Regions from separate parts of the Acidisoma sp. genome, predicted to be linked through region 3. Evidence: predicted binding sites of a transcription regulator. Region 3 holds the regulator's gene; each other region holds the start of a gene.
What was found. The regulator LexA, encoded in region 3, represses DNA repair genes until DNA is damaged. The targets are predictions, from matches to a motif close to TGTTCTANNTANGTTC.
Positions count from the first base shown of each region.

Region 1 (5,192 bases), on a different contig from region 3:
ATACGGAATGACGAGGTAGTTCGGCGTGCTGATCAACCAGGTCGGCCCTGTGTAGAGCGTCGTCAGGCCGTCGATCAGCGCGATGGCCGGAATGACGAAGGGCAGGTTCGAGATGAACTCGAACAGCGGCTTCAGTTTCGGCGCCTTGAGGTGCACGAAGATCATCGCCGGCACCATCAGGATGAAGCTGAGCAGGATCGTCTCGACCGCCAAACGCAACGACAGGAACAGGCTGTTCCAGAAACCGGCCGTATGAAGCATCGCGCTGTAGGCGGAGAAGCCATAGCTGTTGCCGCCCTGCCAGAGGCTGAACAGCGCCGTGACGATCAGCGGCACGAAAAAGAAAATGCCGCCGAGGCTGAGAATGATCCAGTTGAAGAGGCTGAGCCTCGTCCGCGCGCCGTACGGCTTGCGAGGACGCGGCGCCTGGACGGCCTCTTTGACGGCCTGGGATTCGGCGGTGACAACGGCGCTCATGATTTTGCTCCCGCCTTTAGCGCCGCCACCGCGCGGCATAGCGCGCGGTGAGACTGTAGATGATCAGGACGACGGCCATCACGAGAATCATGCCGGTCGAGAGCGCCGCACCCACCTGCGGGTCGGACATGACGTTGCCCGAGAGCACGTTGCTGATGTCGATGGTGACAAGCGCGATGTTGCCGTCCGTCAGCGCGTAGGGCGTCGCGAAAGCCGAGAAGGCGCTGCCGAACAGCAGCAGGAAGCCGCCGAGGAGCGACGGGAACAAGATCGGTAGCCCGATCAACCGCCAATACTGGAAGCTGGTGGCGCCCAATCCATCGGATGCCTCGCGCCATTGCGCACGCAACCCCTCGATGGCCGGCGTGATGATGATGAGCATCAGCGGGATCTGGAAATAGGCGAAGGTGACGGTAAGACCGGTCAAGGAATAGAGCGAGAAGCCCATCGCATAGATGTTGATGCCGATGTGCTTCAGCCCGAGCGTCACCAACCCGAGGCTGCCTAGGGTGCTGATGAAGGCGAAGGCCAGCGGGACGCCCGCGAAGTTCGTCGCCACCGCGGAGAAGCTGGTCACGATCGACCGCAGGATCGGCGGCGCGCCGGGCTGCAAGGTTGAGTAGGCAAGGAACGTGCCGCCGACGAGGCCCACGAACGCCGAGGCGACGCCGAGGATGATCGAGTTCTCGAAGGCGATGCGATACTGATAGTCCCAGAGACCTGCCAGGTAGGACAGGGTGAAGCCGTTGTCGCCGATGAAGGTCTGCACGACGAGCACGACCGTCGGCGCGATCAGGAAGGCGAGCACGAAAAGCAGAAACAGGCCGACGAAGAGCCAGGGGATCGTGCGCCCGACGAGAGCGCTGACACCGCCGCTACCGGCGGAAGCGACGGCTCGGGGGACGCTCGGCCCCCCGCTCGGTCTCGCTGTTACGTCTGGTTGAGGTTTGACGGTCTCGCCAGACTGGCTCACGGGGAACCTCAATCAGTTAAAGTTGGCGGACGCCTGTGGTCAGATCTTCACCATCCGGGGCCACAGCTCGGCGAGGGTCTTCTGGGCCTTGGCGACCTGGGCCTGGGTGGCGAACTTCACGTCGGCGTAGGGGCCGGCGGGCGGCAGCTTGGCCGAGAGGCTGGCCGGGATCAGGTTCCGCTTGGCGAGGTCGGCGTAGCGCGCCGGATGGGCGTAGCCGGCGAGGTAGAGCAGCTGGCCCTCATCCGAATACAGCCATTCCTGCCACAGCTTGGCGGCGTTCGGATGGGCGGCATCGGCCGGGATTGCCTGGCAGTAGAAGCTGCCGTACGGCGTCGAACCCTCGGGCACGACGACGCTGATGTTCGCCTTGCCGACGGCCATGTCGCGGTAGCCGAGCGTCAGGTAGTCCCAGTTGATGACGATCGGCGCCTGGCCGCTGACGAGCAGCGCCGGACCGGTGGCCGCGGCGGGGCTGAGGTTGCCGATCTTTGCGAGCTCGCCGAAGTAGGCGACGCCCGGCGCGATATCGTCATAGGAACCGCCGTTGCCGAGGGAGGCCGCGAACACCGCGGCGAAGGCGGCGCCGGCGCCGAGCGGGCTGCCGTTCAGCGCGATCATGCCCTTGTACTCGGGCTTCTTCAGATCGGCCCAGGTCGTGGGCGCGTTCTTCACGACGTTGGTGTTGGTGGCAATGGAGACGATGCCGAAATAGTCGGCGACCCAGAGGCCGTCGGCGTCTTTCATGCCGTCCGGGATCGTGTCCCAGGTGGCGACCTTGTACGGCGTGAAGAGGTGCCTCTTGACGCCGATTGAGGCGAAGGACGGCCCGATGTCGAGCGCGTCGGGCGCGCGATCCTGACCTTTCAGGCTCTTGACGGCCTGGAGTTCGTCGGCCGAGGAGCCGTCGGGGTTCGCGTCGTCGATGGTGATGCCGTACTTCGCGGTGAAGCCGTCCATGATGGCGCCGTAATTGGCCCAGTCCCGCGGCAGGGTGATGACGTTGAGCTTGCCTTCCTTCTTGGCGGCGGCGACGAGCGCATCCATGTCATCCGCGGCGCGGGCCGGACGGATGCCGGGGACGGAGGCCAGAGCCGCACCGGCGACGGCGCCCAGACCGAGCTTCGCCCCAAGCTTCGCATAGTCGCGGCGACCGAGAAGAGGGATATGAGACGGCATCGAGGATGCTCCTGATACGAGATCGTGAAAGAGGCCATGCGGGCGAGGGCAGGATCAAGGCGGAACTGCCCGACGATTTGGGCGATACAGCCGGATCGAAGACCGAACAACGTCACTTGTGTGACACTTCATGCTTCGATCACAGGTTCGTTAGTCGAGCTTAAATCACCCCTGAGGGTGATTGAACAGCCCCGCCACCTCCGCCGCCTGCAGCCGACACGCTGAGTAATAATTGCAGCGGCCCGCTTGTGTTCTTGGTTTGTTCTTGACGTTGAAGGCTCATGTTGCGATGGTCTCGCGATCGAAGGAGATCGCCATGAAGCCGATCGAAGCCGCATCTGTGCCCGCGAAGCCGCGCATGGTGTTCCGTCAGGTGCGGATCGCCAGCGTCAAGCCGTCCGCGCGCGCTCCCCGTCCTGCTGCCGCGGACATCGCGGAGGGCGACACGATCGAGCGCAACGCGGTCGAGGAGGGCGCTGATCCGACGCCTTCTCTGGCCCGTACGGGTCGCGGAGCGACGACCAACCCGTCGGTCCGGTTCGAGACGCAGGCGACAGTGCCGTGCGATGACGGCTGGGGCTCGCTCGAGGACGGCTTCGCGTCGCTGCCTCCGCTGGAGACGGTGCTCATCCGCGATCACAGCCGGACCGCGATCGCGCGCAACACGAGCCCGGATGTGGGTTTCGACCGGTCGATCAACCCATATAGGGGATGCGAGCACGGCTGCGTCTATTGCTTCGCCCGGCCGACGCACGCCTACCTCGGCTACTCCCCAGGCCTCGATTTTGAGACGAAGCTGTTGTTCAAACCGGAGGTCGCGAGCCTGCTGGAGCGTGAGTTGCGGCGGCCGTCCTACAAGCCCAAGCCGATCACGCTGGGCTCCAACACCGACCCCTACCAGCCGGTGGAGCGACGGCTCAAGCTTACACGGCAAGTGCTCGAGGTGCTGCTGCGCTTCCGCCACCCGGTGAGCATCGTGACCAAGTCTGCGAGCATCGTGCGCGACCTCGACATCCTGGGAGAGCTTGCGAAGCTCAGGCTCCTCCACGTGTATCTGTCGGTGACGACGCTCGATCCGGCGCTTGCGCGGGTGATGGAGCCGCGGGCCTCGGCGCCGGCTCTGCGGCTGCGGGCGGTTTCCGCGCTGCAGGCGGCGGGAGTGGCCGTGGGCGTGTTGGCCGCCCCGATGATCCCGGGCCTCAACGACGCCGAGCTGGAGGCGATCCTCAAGGCTGCCGCGGAAGCCGGCGCGGAGCGTGCCGGCTATGTGCTGCTGCGCCTGCCGCTGGAATTGCGCGAGATGTTCGAAGCCTGGCTCCGCGAACACATGCCGCAGCGGGCCAACCACGTCCTGAGCCTGATCCGGCAGATGCGCGGAGGGGCGCTCAACGATGCGACGTTCGGGCAGCGCTTCGTCGGCACCGGCCCTTACGCTGATCTGCTGTCGCAGCGTTTCGAGCGGGCGGCGCGTCAACTGGGATTGAACACGCGCCATACCGAGATGGACGTGACGCAGTTCCTCGTGCCGAGCGCTCCGGCTGCGATGGCCGAAGCGCAGATGTCTCTGTTCTAGCGGGCGGGTAGGCCCGCAGGACGAAAAGGGGACCTGCCGCTGGCAGAGGCTGCGGCATGATTTAGACCCTGCAGCGATGTGCGATTAGCCGCTAGGCTCGGCAGGAACCTAGAAGCTGATCTTCTCAATGCCCCGCGCGACCCTCGATGACATCGCTGCCTTCATCGCCGTCGCCCGGGCGCGCAGCTTCACTCGGGCCGCAGCCCGCCTCGGAGTGTCCCAATCCGCGCTGAGCCAGACGGTTCGTGGCCTCGAAGGCCGGCTCGGGCTTCGCCTGCTGACACGGACGACACGCAGCGTCTCTGCCACCGAAGCCGGCGAGCGCCTGCTGCAGGGGGTTGCACAGCGGATCGAAGAGATCGAGGCGGAGCTGGCCGCACTGAGCGCGCTTCGTGAAAAGCCATCCGGCACGATACGGATCACCGCTCACGATCACGCAGCACGTTCCGCACTACTGCCGGCGCTCGAGACGCTGCTTCCGCAATATCCCGACATCAACGTCGAGATCGTCATCGACTATGGGCTGACAGACCTCGTGGCCGAACGTTTCGACGCCGGCATACGAACCGGCGAGATGGTGGCGAAAGACATGGTCGCCGTCCGCATCGGCCCGGACCTGCGCTCGGCGGTCGTTGGTTCGCAATCGTATTTCGCCAGCCGGCCGAAACCGAAGGCGCCCCCTGATCTGACCGCCCATAACTGCATCAACCTGCGGCTGCCGACCCATGGCGGCCTCTATGCCTGGGAGTTCGCGAAGGGCACGCGCGAGTTGCGGGTGAGGGTCGAGGGGCAGCTCGTCTCCAACGGCAGCGCCATGATGCTGGATGCGGCACTGTCCGGCCTGGGGCTGGCGTACCTGCCCGAGCAGACGGTGCAGGATCATCTCGCGGATGGGCGGCTCATCCGCGTGCTCGCCGACTGGTGCCCACCCTATCCGGGCTATCACCTCTATTACCCGAGCCGGCGCCAACCGACGCCCGCCTTCGCCCT
Region 1 covers NZ_CBDAQN010000003.1:475,057-480,248, forward strand. Annotated here, with positions in the region: gene ACOEQ1_RS10390 (ABC transporter permease) at 1-477, opposite strand, end outside; gene ACOEQ1_RS10395 (ABC transporter permease) at 494-1,450, opposite strand; gene ACOEQ1_RS10400 (ABC transporter substrate-binding protein) at 1,490-2,629, opposite strand; gene ACOEQ1_RS10405 (PA0069 family radical SAM protein) at 2,946-4,202, shown strand; gene ACOEQ1_RS10410 (LysR family transcriptional regulator) at 4,330-5,192, shown strand, end outside.
Region 1: the regulator LexA is predicted to act here: its motif matches at 2,879-2,894, upstream of ACOEQ1_RS10405 (PA0069 family radical SAM protein).

Region 2 (5,192 bases), 140 kb from region 3:
CTCGGCCCGCGAGCTCGGCCTTGGCGAGGATCATGACGGCATCATCGAATTGCCCGATGACGCGCCGGTCGGCGCTGCCTATGCCGAGTGGGCCGGGCTCGACGAGCCGGTGATCGAGATCGCCGTCACGCCCAATCGCGGCGATGCGCTCGCTGTGCGGGGAGTCGCGCGCGATCTGGCGGCGGCGGGCGTCGGCGCGCTGAAGACCTTCGCGCCCGAGACGGTGCCTTCGGAGGGCGCGAGCGCCATCGACTGGGCGATCGAGATGCCCGAGGTCTGCCCCTGGGTGCTCGGCCGCACGGTGCGCGGCGTCACCAACGGGCCGAGCCCTAGCTGGCTGCAGGACCGGCTGCGGGCGATCGGGCTGCGCCCGATCAGCGCGCTCGTCGACATCACCAACTTCTTCACGATCGACCTCGGCCGTCCGCTGCATGTGTTTGACGCTGGGCGAGTGTCGGGCGGTCGGCTCACGCTGCGGCCCGGCGCGGGCGAGACCTTCCGGGCGCTGAACGGCAAGGACGTGACCGTGACGCCGGCGGACTGCGTCATCGCTGACGCTTCCGGGGTCGTTTCGCTGGCGGGCGTGGTCGGCGGCGAGAGCACCGGCTGCACCGGGACGACGACCGACGTCTTCATCGAATGCGCCTACTTCGACCCCATCGCGATCGCGCTGACCGGCCGCCGCCATCAGATCGCGAGCGACGCCCGGGCGCGGTTCGAGCGTGGGATCGACCCCGCGCTCATGCCGGCGGCCCTGGAGGCCGCGACGCAGATGGTGATCGAGCTTTGCGGCGGCACGGCGTCCGAGCCCGTCGCGGCCGGGACAGAACCCGCATGGCGGCGCACGGCGCGGCTGCGCTTCGACCGGCTGCGCACCTTCGGCGGCGCCGATGTGCCGCGCGACGAGGCCGAGCGCATCCTCCGCAGCCTCGGCTTCAACCTCGCGGGCGCCGACGGGGAGAGCATCACCGTGAACGTCCCCTCCTGGCGCAACGATGTTGCTGGGCGCGGCGACCTGGATCAGGGCCCGGCATTGCATCCCGAGCGCGCCGCCCAGGCCCGCGAAGGTGCTGCGGTCATCGAGCCCGAGGTCGACCTCATCGAGGAGGTGCTTCGCATTTGGGGCATCGACCGCATCGCGCCGGTCTCGCTCCCGGCGCTCTCCGCGGTGCCGTCGGCGACGCTCACGCCGCGGCAGGCGCGTGCGGCGGTGGCGCGGCGGGTGCTGGCGGGCAGGGGCCTTGCCGAGGCGGTGACCTTCAGCTTCGCCGACAGCCGCATCGCCGCGCTGTTCGGGGAAGCGCCCGAGGCGTTGCGGCTGGTCAACCCGATCGCCTCGGACCTCGACCAGCTGCGCGCCACGCCCCTCATCACGCTGGCGCTCGCTGCGGCGCGCAACGCGGCGCGTGGCTTCGGCGATGGCGGGCTGTTCGAGGTCGGACCCGCTTTTCACGAGGGCGTACGGGGCGGCCAGCAGGTGGTGGCCGCCGGGCTGCGAACGGGCGAGACGCCGCGCAGCTGGCTCGTCCCCGCGCGGGGCGTGACGGCTCTCGATGCCAAGGGCGATGTGTGGTCCGCGCTCACCGCACTCGGCCTGCCGCCGGAGGCGCTGACGGTGACTGGCGATGCGCCGGGCTTCTACCATCCGGGACGTTCGGGCGTTGTCCGGCAGGGGCCGAAGCTCGCCTTGGCCCGCTTCGGGGCGCTGCACCCCGAGATCATCCGCGCCCTCGACCTGCCCGCCCATGCGGCGGCCTTCGAGATCTTCCTCGACGCGATCCCCGAGCCGAAGCGCCGCCGGAAGGCCGCACCTGTGCTGTCGGCTTTCCAGCCGGTCCGGCGGGATTTTGCCTTCATCGCGGCGAGCGAAGTCGCCGCCGAGGACGTGTTGCGGGCGGCGCGTGGCTCGGTGCGCGATCTCGTCGCGGGCGTGACGCTGTTCGATGTCTATGAGGGCGAGCGCATGGAGCCCGGCCGCAAGTCCCTCGGCGTCGAGGTCGTGTTCCAGCCGAAGGATCGCAGCCTGACCGATGCGGAGATCGAGGAAGCCTCCGCGAAGGTGGTCGCCGCCGTCGCCAAGGCGACCGGAGCCGTGTTGCGGTAGTGCCCTAGATACGGCGCGCGAGGCGCGGGAACTGGAAGTCGCCGTAACCTCGCGCTTGGCGTTCGCGGTTCACTCGGTCACGCCGGCTTTGGACGCGGTGAGCGACGATCCATAGCACGATGCCGGCAATGGCCGGTGCGCCGAAGAGGGCGACGACGCCATACCAGTTTGCAGCGAGCGAACCCATAGCTTGTGCCTTCCAGTTCCGGACGACCTGCAATTGCCGGCCACGTAAATCTCTCCCGCACGCCTCTGTGATCAGGCGCCTCTGGCGGAACCGCTGTGGTACTCCAATATATGTGAACGAACCAAGAACGGGGATCGTTAGATGAGCACGCGCAGCAGGACGACGCAGCCGGAGACGGAGCAGCCGGAAGCCGATCTGGTGGACACCGATGTCAATCCGAAGACTGCGGTTTCGGACGATGTTCCGAATAATACCGTCAAGGACCCGAATACCTGGACCACCGGACATGAGACGATGACCGGTGCCCAGGCCTCCTACCTGAAGACGTTGTGCGAGGAAGCCGGCGCCGCCTTCGATCCAAGCCTGTCGAAGGCCGATGCGTCGAAGATGATCGACAGTCTCCAGGCTCAGACGGGTCGCGGCCGCAACCACTGACGCTTCCGAGCCTCACGAGGAGATGAGAATGAGACACCGTGATCCGCCGGCGTACAGGTCGAACGATGTGGCCTTTGCACGGGGGCTGGGCATGCTCAGTATCGGTCTCGGCCTGATAGATCTCTTCGGACGGCGCGGCGTTGCCCGGAACACCGGCCTGCCGAACGAACCACTCATTGCTCTTGTCGGTTTGCGGGAAGTGGCGACCGGTCTCGGGCTTGTCCTTGCGCGGGACCCGATGCCATGGGTGTGGGGTCGTGTCGGGGGCGACGCCATGGATATCGGAGCGCTGGCCATGGGCGTGTCGTCGCGCAATCCGCAGCGGCAGGGAGCCGTGGTGGGCCTTCTGTTGGTGGCAGCGCTGACAGCCGTTGATGTCGCGTTGGCCGGCCGACTGCACGTGACGGCCGAAGATCAGGCAACGAGGCCGCTGCTCGCCTGATCCCCTACACCCCTGTCACGTCATCAGCGGTCATGACGCAGTTGCGTCCTGCATCCTTCGCCGCATACAGCGCCCGATCGGCATCCGCGATGAGGCCGTGGGTTCCACGGAACGGGACGTAGGCTGCTACGCCGATGCTGAGCGTCACATGTTGCTCCATCGTGTCGTCAGCCTCCACCGCCAGTCGCAGGCGCTGGGCAACAGCCGCGGCGGCTTGCACTCGGGCACGCGGCAGGATCAGGCCGAACTCTTCACCGCCATAGCGGGCCAGCAGATCTGAAGACCGGTTATTGCCGTTCAATATTCTAGCCACTTGGACAAGAGCCGCATCACCTGCCAGATGGCCGTGACGGTCGTTGAATTGCTTAAAGTGGTCGATATCGATCAGCAACAGCGACAACGGCTCGTTGGTACGTCTCGCAGTCTTTTCTTCGGCTGCAAGCCGCTCGTTGAAGGCGCGGCGATTGGCGATGCTCGTCAGGACATCCGTCAAGCTGATCTCGGAAAGCCGTTCGTTGGCCGCACGCAACACACTGTTGTCCTGTGCCAACGCCAACAGGCGGACGATCTGCCGCGACAGGCTCTGCAGAGCCACGGTCTGCGATTTCGATAGTTCACGACTGCAGCGATCAATGACGGACAACGTTCCGAACGGCACCCCATGAGGCGCCAGCAGCGGCGCGCCTGCGTAGAAACGAAACGGCACACCGCCTGCCTTGGCCCAGTTGCGGGAGAAACGCGGGTCCTCGGCTACGTCCCGCACAACCATCACCTCATCCGGCACCCGGATCGCCTGCGCGCAAAAGGCGAGCGCACGCGGATAGTCCATCGTACCGATGCCGATACGAGCACTGAGCCACTGCCGGCCACGGTGAATGAACGATAGCAGAGCGCCCTGCGTGCCACAGACGTTCGCCGCAAGTTTGACGGCCTCGTAATATGTTGAGTCATCGCCGCAGTTGACGGTTTGAAAACGATCCGTCGCTGCCTCGGCAGCTGCCCTGTTTGACATCTGGCCCGATGGCTTCAGCGTAACGTAGGAAGATGCCGACGGCGCTTGCATCGAGTCACACCTCTGGAAGGGCGATGATTTGGTTCCGTCTCAAGAGGCCACAAAACATTTGAATGCCGCGTGAATGATTCCCGTAGGGATCATCAACGCCGCGATCAAAACACCAGACAACCCGACGGTAAGGCTCCTGTCTCCGGGGACCGGATCGCGCACGAGGCGGTCGCGCGCGCCGCCCTCCGCTCGGGCGAGGCATTGACGTTAATCCCGTCAATGGAGTAAGCGCTGCAAATGCGAGGCGTTCGCAATATTGCGATGGCTCGATGATCAGGAGTTCACGATGTCAATCCGGCGTCGGGCGAAGCCGCGAGTACTTGCGGCAGCAGTGATATGCGGCGTTTTCGTTCCGGTATTCGGCGCTCAACGCCCTGCGCAGGCCGCGGGACCGCCGGTGCTCACGCTTTATTCGGCGCAGCACGAGCAGACGGTGGACACGCTGGTCGCCGGGTTCGAGAAGGCGACGGGGGTTCGCGTTCAGGTGCATACGGGCGATGGCCCGGAGGTCGCTAACCAGATCATTCAGGAAGGCACGGTTTCGCCCGCCGATATCTTCTTCACGGAGAATTCGCCGGAGATCGCGGTGCTGGACGAAAAGGGCCTGTTGGCCCCCGTCGACCCCGCGACCCTTGCCGAAGTCCCGGCGAAGGACAGCGCGCCCGACGGCCATTGGGTCGGTGTGCTCGCGCGGGAGAATGTGCTCGCCTACAACACGGGCATGATCGCCGGCGACAAACTGCCGGAATCGGTGCTCGATCTTGCCGGGCCGGCCTGGAAAGGCCGCGTCGCCATCGCGCCGAGCGACAACGACTTCCTGCCGCTGGTCAACGCCGTGCTCGTGTTGAAGGGGCATGACGCCGCTCTCGCCTGGCTGCGCGGCCTGAAGGCGAATGCTCAGATTTTCGATGACGACGAGGGCGTCGTGGCGGCCGTGAACCGGGGCGCCGTCGCTACCGGC
Region 2 covers NZ_CBDAQN010000001.1:677,412-682,603, forward strand. Annotated here, with positions in the region: gene pheT (phenylalanine--tRNA ligase subunit beta) at 1-2,104, shown strand, start outside; gene ACOEQ1_RS03175 (hypothetical protein) at 2,109-2,291, opposite strand; gene ACOEQ1_RS03180 (DUF3072 domain-containing protein) at 2,433-2,726, shown strand; gene ACOEQ1_RS03185 (hypothetical protein) at 2,755-3,168, shown strand; gene ACOEQ1_RS03190 (diguanylate cyclase) at 3,173-4,231, opposite strand; gene ACOEQ1_RS03195 (iron ABC transporter substrate-binding protein) at 4,629-5,192, shown strand, end outside.
Region 2: the regulator LexA is predicted to act here: its motif matches at 2,406-2,421, upstream of ACOEQ1_RS03180 (DUF3072 domain-containing protein).

Region 3 (5,192 bases):
AGCATTGTGAACCCCATGCCCACCGCGAGCGAGTAGGGCTGCGGCCTTTTGTCCGTGACCATGCCGACGATTGGCTGGAGCAACGATGCCGTCACCTGGAAAACAAAGGTGAGCAGCCCGATCTGGCCGAAGTTCAGGCTGAATTTCGTCTTCAGCGTCGGGTATATCGCCGGCAACAGGGACTGCATCGTGTCGTTTAGAAAATGGGAGAAACTGATCGCGAGCAGAACCGCGAAGACCACACCCTCTGGCGCTAAGGCGGGTCTGGTGTCCACCCTGGTACTGCTACTCATGATCATTCCTTATTCGATACTATCACGCGCGGGCCTGCATTCGATTCCGGAGCGCTGGCCACGCATTCCGCTTTACCCTTACCTGTAAGCGCAATTAGGCGGTATTGCGGGCATCGCATGGAAACCCCGCTGATCGTGATCGCCGGCCGCCCGAATGTCGGCAAAAGTAGTTTGTTCAACCGTCTGGTCGGGCGGCGGCAGGCGCTGGTCGCCGATCAGCCCGGCCTGACGCGCGACCGTCAGGAAGCAACCGCAGTGCTCGGCGGCCGGCTTGTCCGGATCGCGGATACGGCGGGGCTTGAGGAGGCACCCCCCGAGAGCCTCTCCGGCCGCATGCGCGCCGGCGCCGCCTCCAGCCTGGAGCAGGCCGACCTCATCGTCTTCGTGGTCGACGCCCGCGCCGGCATTCTGCCCCCCGATGCACATTTCGGCGCATGGCTGCGCCGGCTGGGACGGCCCGTGCTGCTTGTCGCCAACAAGACCGAGGGGCGCGCGGGCTATAACAACGCGCTCGACGCCTATTCGCTGGGGCTTGGCGAACCACTGTCGGTCTCCGCCGAGCATGGCGAGGGGCTTAGTCATCTGATGAGCACCATCGCGGAGATGCTGCCGCCTGCTCCGGAAGCCCCCGAGGGCACCGATGATGAGGCAGCCGGTGCAGAGGGTGATGACGCGACCAAGCCGCTGCGTCTGGTGGTGCTGGGACGGCCGAACGCCGGGAAGTCGACCCTGGTCAACCGGCTGCTCGGCGAGAACCGCATGCTGACGGGGCCGGAGCCCGGCATCACCCGGGACGCCATCACCCTGCCTATGAGGGACGTGGACGGGCGTGAGTTCCAGCTCGTCGATACCGCCGGGCTGCGCCGCCGCGCGCGCGTTCAGGACGAGGTCGAGAAACTCTCGACCGGCGCCACCATCAATGCCATGCGGTTTGCGGAAGTGGTGGTCCTGGTGGTGGATGCGGTTGACGGCCTGCACGACCAGGACCTGCAGATCGCCCGGTTGGTGGAGCGTGAGGGGCGCGCCATGGTCGTGGCGCTGAACAAGTGGGATGCCGTCGAGGACCGGGATGCTGCGCGCAAGGCGGTCTCCGACCGGCTGGAGCGGAGTCTGGCGCAGCTCAAGGGCATTCCCGTGGTGACGTTGAGTGCGATGACCGGCGCCAACGTGCAGAAGCTGCTGCCTGCGGTACGCGCCGTGCACGACACCTGGAACAAGCGGGTGACGACCTCGGCGCTCAACCGCTGGTTCGAGGATGCGATCAGCCGCCATCCGCCGCCAGCGGTCCAAGGGCGGCGGCTGAAGCTTCGCTACGTGACGCAGGCCAACGCCCGGCCCCCTACCTTCGTTGTCTTCGGCACCCGCGCCGAGGCAACGCCCGAGGACTATCGCCGCTACCTGATCAACGCCTTGCGGGAGGTTTTCGACTTGCCGGGCACGCCGATCCGCCTCGACTTCCGTGGCACGGTCAATCCGTTCCGCGACAAGGATTGACCGGCCCGGCGGTGGCCGGGCAGCAAAGCCCTTGTCAACCCTGTGCTTGACGCGGCTGCGAGCGACCTCCTAGAAGGAGCGAGTTGCTGATTTGTTCGCCATAATCACGATTTGGTTATGATCTCGATCACTCTGTGGTCGCGATTCGTTCCAGTCGCCGAGGCGGGAATCGGCAGGCTGGTGCCAAGCAGGGGTTGATCATGTTGACGCGCAAGCAGCACGAGTTGCTGATATTCATCGACCGTCATCTCAAGTCCTCGGGCTATTCTCCGAGCTTCGACGAGATGAAGGAGGCGCTGAACCTCCGGTCCAAGTCCGGCATCCACCGGTTGATCTCGGCGCTGGAGGAGCGTGGGTTCCTGAGCCGCCGCCACCATCAGGCGCGCGCTCTCGAGGTTCTGCGCCTGCCGGGAGACAACGGGCCGGCGATGACGGTGGTGGGCGGTCAAGCCGCCGCCGTCCGCGTGGTGCCCGAACGTGGTCCTGCCGCGGTGACGCGAGATTTGCCGAAGCGGCCCGAGGGGGCTCCGGGTTTCGCACCCACGGTCATCCAGGGTGATTTCTCGGCGCGTCTGGCCGGGGTGCGGGCTGCGGCCGAGGTGGGCGCGGTGCAATTGCCGCTCTACGGGCGGATCGCTGCCGGCCTGCCAATCGAGGCGATGCGCGACGCCACCAGCTTCTTCGAAGTTCCGGTGGCGCTGCTGGGGCCGGGCGAACACTACGCGCTCGAGGTTGCCGGTGATTCCATGATCGACGCAGGCATTCAGGATGGCGACACGGTCATCATCCGCCGGGCAGAGACGGCGGAGAACGGCCAGATCGTGGTCGCGCTTGTCGATGAGGAAGAAGTGACGCTGAAGCGGCTCCGCCGGCGCGGCAACTCCGTGGCCTTGGAGCCCGCGAACCAGCGGCACGAGAGCCGCATCTTCCCGGCCGAGCGGGTGCGCGTGCAGGGGCGCCTCGTGGCCCTGATGCGCCGGTATCAGTAACCCGATCACCAGATAGTTCGTATGTGGGAATATCCGCGGACCGGTCGATCCGCGGTGACCAACGGCCCGCCTCGTCTCCGCGCCGTCACGACGACGACGCGACCGATGTTCGGGCAATGCCTGAAGCCAAAGGCGCCACACCGGTGCCTCTTCAGGCATGCGGCGCTTAGCAAGACGACCTTGACGCGGCGGCCCGGCTTGGCGGAGAGACCGTCACCCAGTCCATCCCGCTTCCGGAGCCTCGACCATGGCCGGCCATAGCCAGTTCAAGAACATCATGCACCGCAAAGGTGCACAGGACGCCCGCCGGGCCCGGCAATTTGCCAAGCTCATCCGCGAAATCACCGTCTCCGCGCGGCAGGGCCTGCCCGACCCTGCCTCCAACCCCCGGCTGCGCACCGCCGTGCTCGCCGCGCGGAAGGAGAACATGCCCAAGGATACGGTCGACCGCGCCATCAAGAAGGCCTCCGGCGCCGCGGCCGGCGAGGACTACGCCGAGGTGCGCTACGAGGGCTACGGCCCGTCCGGCGTCGCCGTCATCGTCGAGGCGTTGACCGACAACCGGAACCGCACCGCGTCGGACATCCGCTCAGCCTTCAACAAGCATGGCGGAGCGCTCGGCGAGACCAACGCCGTGAGCTTCATGTTCGACCGGTTGGCGGTCATCCGCTACCCGGCGGGCGTCGCCGATGCGGACGCCATGCTCGAGGCCGCGATCGACGCCGGCGCCGACGATGTCGAGAGCACCGCCGAGTGGCACGAGATCACCGGCGCACCCGACAGCTTCTTCGCCATGCAGGACGCGCTGGAGAGCAGGTTCGGAGCGCCGGAAAGCGCCAAGCTCGACTGGCGGCCCAGGACGACAGTGCCGGTGGATGAGGACGCCGCCACATCGGTTCTGAAACTGCTCGACGTCCTCGACGAATCAGACGATGTGCAGAACGTCTACGCCAACTTCGACCTACCCGAGTCGCTGCTTCAGAAACTCTCCGCCTGATGACCCTAGGATGACCCGCACCGCTTGATCCGCATTCTCGGCATCGATCCTGGGCTTCGCGTCACCGGCTGGGGCGTGGTGGAGGCGGAGGGAAACCGTCTTCGTCATGTCGCCGACGGCATCGTCATGACGGATGGCGATGCGAGTGTGCCCTCGCGTCTGCGCGCGCTGCACGAGGCGCTGACCGCGCTCATCGCCGCCTATGGCCCGCAGGAGGCGGCGGTGGAAGAAACCTACGTGAACGCCAACGCGACAGCGACGCTCAAGCTCGGTTATGCGCGCGGCGTCGCCTTGCTCGCGCCGGCGCTGGCGGGCCTCTCCGTCGCCGAATACGGCGCCAAGACCGTGAAGCTCTCCGTCGTCGGGACAGGCGGCGCCGACAAGGTCCAGGTCGGGCTCATGGTCCGCCGCCTCCTACCGGGCGCCACGCTCAAGCGGGCGGACGCCGCGGATGCGCTGGCCGTCGCCATCTGCCACGCCCACCATCGCACGACGCGCGTCTCCTGGGGTCGCGCCGCCGTCGCCGGAAACGGGCGATGATCGGCAGCCTGCGCGGAACCGTCGAGGGGCAGGAGGATGGCCGTTGCGTGATTGAAACGGGCGGCGTCGGCTATGTCGTTCATGCGTCGTCACGCACGCTCGGCGCGCTGCCCCCGCCGCCGGCCGAGGCCCGCCTGCTCATCGAAACCTTCGTGCGCGAGGATGCGATCACGCTTTTCGGCTTCGCGACCGCTGCCGAACGCGCCTGGTTCCGCCTGCTGACGACCGTGCAGGGGGTCGGGCCGCGGGTGGCGCTCGCCATCCTCTCGGCGCTCTCGGCCGATGAACTGTCGTTCGCCATCGCTTCGGGGGATCGGGCGTCTCTGGGGCGGGCGTCGGGCGTCGGTCCCAAGCTCGCCGCCCGGCTGGCGCTGGAGCTTAAGGAAAAGGCCGGATCGCTGGCCTTGCCGGTAACGCTGGCGGAGGGCATCGCGGCGCCCTCCCTCCCCGGCGGCGCTGTGGGCGATGCGCTTTCGGCGCTGATGAACCTCGGCTACCGGCGGCCGGAGGCGCAGGCGGCACTCAACCGTGCGGGCGCGAAGCTGGGCGATGAGGCGGATGTGGCGGCGCTCATTCCGGCGGCTCTGCGGGAACTCGCGCGATGACCACCCGCCCGACACGGCGCAAAGCCGCGCCTGCCGCGCCAGAGATCGACACGGAACGGGACATCTCGCCCGTGCGCGCGCCCGAAGATACCGGCGAGGCCAGCCTTCGCCCGCAGGTGCTGGCCGAGTTCATCGGCCAGGAGTGTAGCCGGCGGAACCTCGCGGTCTTCATCGAGGCCGCCCGCGGCCGTGGCGAGGCGCTCGACCATGTCCTGCTGCACGGGCCGCCCGGCCTCGGCAAGACGACCCTCGCCCAGATCGTGGCGCGCGAACT
Region 3 covers NZ_CBDAQN010000001.1:533,378-538,569, reverse strand. Annotated here, with positions in the region: gene ACOEQ1_RS02510 (MFS transporter) at 1-293, opposite strand, end outside; gene der (ribosome biogenesis GTPase Der) at 411-1,787, shown strand; gene lexA (transcriptional repressor LexA) at 1,988-2,776, shown strand; gene ACOEQ1_RS02495 (YebC/PmpR family DNA-binding transcriptional regulator) at 3,024-3,773, shown strand; gene ruvC (crossover junction endodeoxyribonuclease RuvC) at 3,798-4,313, shown strand; gene ruvA (Holliday junction branch migration protein RuvA) at 4,310-4,918, shown strand; gene ruvB (Holliday junction branch migration DNA helicase RuvB) at 4,915-5,192, shown strand, end outside.